2 regions of the Paenibacillus phoenicis genome follow, and region 2 is predicted to be linked to the other one. Evidence: riboswitches for the same ligand, from Rfam matches in the RefSeq annotation. Region 2 holds a riboswitch; the other holds the start of a gene.

Region 1 (2,199 bases), 770 kb from region 2:
CAGGGCGATCAACTCCTCCGCCCCGTTGTTCCAGCAAATCTCGGCGGATGTCGAGCGTGTGAAGTCCACGCTGATAGAGGGACGTGACTCGGCCCTGGAAGGAATTTCGCTGATGAAGCGAATGGGGGAGGACATCCGGTTCATTGCGGATGAAGTGGCAGAGGTGAACGGGCTGGTTGCCGAGGCGGGACAGCGAAGCCGGGAACAAGCCGAGCTGACGCGGAATATGGAGGCGATGCTAAGCGAGGTGCATGAGGCTCTCAATCGGAGCATCACCCATGTGGAGGGAGCGCTGGCTCGGATGGAATCGGAGCGAGAGCATATTTCCAAGCTGCAGACGGTGGTCGTGGGCTTGGATCGGGCCCAGGGCGAACTGATGGTATCATTGAACTCCGTCCATTCCGGGGCGGATCCGGCTGCCGGTGGCGAAGACGCGGTGGCCCTTGGTCAAGCCTATGCCCGGAAGCTGCTGGAGGCAGCCGAACAGCCAGGTTTCCGCATGCTGGAGCCGGCTAGTCACCGGGCTGCACTGGAGCAGCTGTTAGCCGCAGAGCCTGGTCTAGAAGCGGCCTGGTCGAACCGCAAGGACGGCTCTTTTATCGTATCCATTCCGGAAGCCGGCTTGCTTAACGCCAAAGGACGGGACTGGTTCCGCCAGGCGATTGCCGGAGAGACGGTCGTCTCCGAAGTGTATATCTCCGCGATCACCAAGCGGCGTTGCATGACGCTGGCCGTGCCGATTGTCCGGGAAGGTGAAGTCATTGGTGTCCTGGGAGCCGATTTGTCTTTAGAACGGGGCTAAACAAAGGAATAACGGATTAGTTATTGTCAGTCCTCCGCTTTTCCCCTATAATCCAATAGAGAAGAAAGCCTTAAGACAAGCGTACAATTTGTGCCCGTAGGTCCTGGAGCAACGGTGAAGCATGCCGTACCGCTTCGGGTTAAAAGGGAAGCCGGTGCAAATCCGGCACGGTCCCGCCACTGTAAACAGGGACGAGCTCATGATGCCACTGTCGCCCGCGAAGGGAGATGGGAAGGCGAGTTTTCGTCGAGACCTGGAAGTCAGGAGACCTGCCACGGGAATTCAAGACGGTCCTTCGAGGAAAGGATAACGTTCTGCCAAGAGCATCATGGCTTGGCGCTGCCATCGTGGAGTCTCTCCGCTTTGCGTGCGCACAGCATGACTTTGTAGACGTAACCCCATCCGCTAGGATTGGGGTTTTTTCTTTGTGCCGGTAGAGGGTTAGCCGGACTTCTTCGCCGCCGGCTGCACAACGTACCGCTGGAACACAAGGCGTTTCTTTATTTACTGAAAAATAAAGCAAGGGGAGATCTGGAGATGAAAAACTGGAGAAGACTAGGAAGCCTGTGGCTGCTGGCGTTGCTGCTGGTGCTTGCGGCCTGCGGTAACAATAACGCCGTCACCCCGGGGACAGGGAACACAGCGGACGCTGCACAACCGACGCAAAACGCTGGAACGAACGCGGCGGCCGACAATTCGGCGGCACAAGAGACGACTTACCCTTATACCGTCACTGATTCTACCGGTAAAGAGTTTACGTTTGAAGCCGCGCCGGAACGTATCGTCTCGCTGGCGCCTTCGGAGACGGAAACGCTGTTTGCACTGGGACTGGACGAGCAGGTCGCTGGCGTATCCGACCTGGATGATTATCCTGAAGCGGTGAAGGACAAACCGCGGATGGGCGGGTTCCAGGTGAATGTCGAGGCAATCGTGGCGGCGCAGCCGGACCTAATTCTTGCGGCGAGCCTGATCGATGAAGCAACGGTCAAAAACTTGACGGATATGGGATATAAAGTGTTCCAGTCCAATCCGAAGACGATCAACGAAGTAATGGAGCATATTCGGACGATCGGCGAAATTACCAACCATCAGGCTGAAGCTGCTGAAGTGGTCGGCAAGATGAAGGAAGAGGTCCAAACGGTAACCGATGCGGTAGCTTCGCTAAGTGAAGACCAGAAGAAGAAGGTCTACATCGAGTTTTCTCCGGGATGGACGGTTGGCAAAGGCGAATTCATGGATGAGATGATCACGTTAGCTGGCGGCATCAACGTTGCTTCCGATGTCAAGGGATGGTCCGAGATCAATGAGGAACAAATTATCCAAGCGAACCCGGACGTCATTTTATACGCGAAAAGCGTTGTTGACGAAAATAACAAGACGTTAGCGGACATCATCAA
Region 2 (2,199 bases):
TCGTTGTGGTCGGCAGGAACGGCAACTGCCACTTTGCCTGCTGCTTCCGCCGCCGATCGGCGAAATCGCTGGCGCGCTCGGCCGGAGCCGCTGCAGTCTGCGCTGCTTCTTCCCGCACCGAAGCAAGGCTGCGGGCCGGATCTGCGGCAAGTACAGCCAAGGCGCGACGATTCTCGGCGAACTGCACCGGCTCTGGTTCTTCCCCATTTGCCGCCCTGCTTAAGCTCACCAACTCCTCCAGCTTCTGCTCGGCAAAGGCCAACGCATCGCGCAATACCGGATTAAGCCGCTCTTCCCCTGCAGCAGATACCGGGACATGCAGCAAGCTGCAGGAAGGCTGCACGATCACATCCGGCGCTCCGGACTGGAGCGAAATCGTCTTCACCAGGCTAAGCGCCTCATCTAAATCCGTGCGCCAAATGTTCCGCCCGTCAATCAGTCCCGCTCCCATCGTCTTGCCAGCGGGAAAGCCGTAACGCCGGAGCGCTTCCAGGTTACCGTCCCGGCCGTGTACGAAATCCAACCCCAAGCCGTGCACCGGCAGTTCAATCAGATCTTCGTATCGTTCAACCGCATCAAAGTAGGTTTGCAGCATCAGCCGCAGTCCCGGAACCTCCTGCGCGATCGCCTGGTAGATCAAGCGAAGCCGGTGTACGTCCTCCTCACTTAAAGAGACAACGATAGCCGGTTCGTCGATTTGCACCCAATCCGCGCCCACCGCCTTCAGCTCGCGCAGCACCTGTACGTATAGCGGCAGCAGCTTGCGGGTCCAAGTCTCGACTTCCCCCGCCGTTTCCCCCTTGGACAGCTTCAGCAAAGTAAACAGTCCAAGCAGTACAGGCCTTCCGTTGATCCCGAGCTCCTGTTTCGCTTCCAGATAAGCCGCCAGCGGCCGATTGACGGTCAACTTGGGATCTCGGTTCCCAAGCTCAGGCACGATATAATGGTAGTTCGTATTAAACCATTTGGTCATCTCACTGGCGGTCGCTTGGTCGTCGCCTCTTGCGATGGCGTAATACAGATCAAGCGATACTTGGTCACCGTTCCATACGAAGCGCTCCGGTACTAGGCCAAACATCGTCGCTGTATCAAGGACGTGATCGTAATACGTAAAATCGCCCACCGGGATGACATCAAGTCCCCGATCCCGCTGCAGACGCAGGTTGTTCAATCGAATCTCTTTTAATCGAGCATGGAGCTCCGGCTCCGTGATTTTTCCTGCCCAATAAGCCTCGATCTGCTTCTTCCATTCCCGTTGTCCTCCGATTCTGGGATACCCCAGATTTCCGCTAACAAAGTTCCCCATATTCATTGCCTCCCATTGGTAAGTTCAAAACGCGCCAATCCGTAAAGCACAAAAAAGGTCCTCGATAGCATGGCTAAAGAGGACCTTCGATCCGTTGTTCGATGGCTTGCAACTTTAACACCTCCCTATCTCCCGTAGGTACAGCAGTGCTGTCGAAATAGGCAGGTCTCCTGGCTTCGGCATCATCGCCGGATGTGACCTTCCCAATGATTACATCACCAGTGGCATCTCACACATCCGACTCCTCCGTTACAGTGGCGGGACCGCGCCGGCATTGCACCGGACTTCCCTTTTAAGCTCCGGCCAATCTTGGCCGGAACACCTATTTCCGCTATATTCGGTTGGAATATACCTACCATCTTACTTCATCTGCCCCGCGAATACAATATCAAACAGATCGGAATTAACTTATTTATGCAATGAGAATGGGAATCAAATGACAACATTTTCGACAACTTTCATGTGATACCTATCACAATGCGGTCTTCGGACCCATCGTACGATGAAGGTACATCAAGGAGTTATTGCTTAACCATTTCAGATAGAAAGAGGAATGACCGATGAAATCGCGGAACATCCCGAAGCATCTATTGCTTAGTTTGTGCTGTCTGGTCATGATTGCCGCAGCATGGTTTGCGTTCCCATCGGAGACACCCCAGGTCAGTGATACCGTCCTGCAAGAGGAAGAACAGCATCTCCATCCACCGCCAGTTGAGCCAATCATTCAACGGGAAGGCCATACCGTCCGCATTGAAATGACCGCGCAGCAAGCGGATATCGAGATTTCCGAAGGCGTCACTTATCCCGCCTGGACACTTAACGGTACCGCCCCCGGGCCGGTGTTGCGCGTGAAGCAAGGCGATCAGCTGGAGTTTACCTTAAAAAACCTAGAT

The links. Region 2 has a riboswitch for cobalamin ahead of metE (5-methyltetrahydropteroyltriglutamate--homocysteine S-methyltransferase). Riboswitches for the same ligand answer to the same signal wherever they lie in the genome.
Region 1: another riboswitch for cobalamin. It lies ahead of U9M73_RS01545 (ABC transporter substrate-binding protein); the one in region 2 lies ahead of metE (5-methyltetrahydropteroyltriglutamate--homocysteine S-methyltransferase).

Annotation. Positions count from the first base shown of each region.
Region 1 covers NZ_JAYERP010000001.1:352,851-355,049, forward strand. The annotation lists gene U9M73_RS01540 (methyl-accepting chemotaxis protein) at 1-802, shown strand, start outside; cobalamin riboswitch at 883-1,093, shown strand; gene U9M73_RS01545 (ABC transporter substrate-binding protein) at 1,340-2,199, shown strand, end outside.
Region 2 covers NZ_JAYERP010000001.1:1,121,573-1,123,771, reverse strand. The annotation lists gene metE (5-methyltetrahydropteroyltriglutamate--homocysteine S-methyltransferase) at 1-1,306, opposite strand, end outside; cobalamin riboswitch at 1,450-1,647, opposite strand; gene U9M73_RS05270 (multicopper oxidase domain-containing protein) at 1,867-2,199, shown strand, end outside.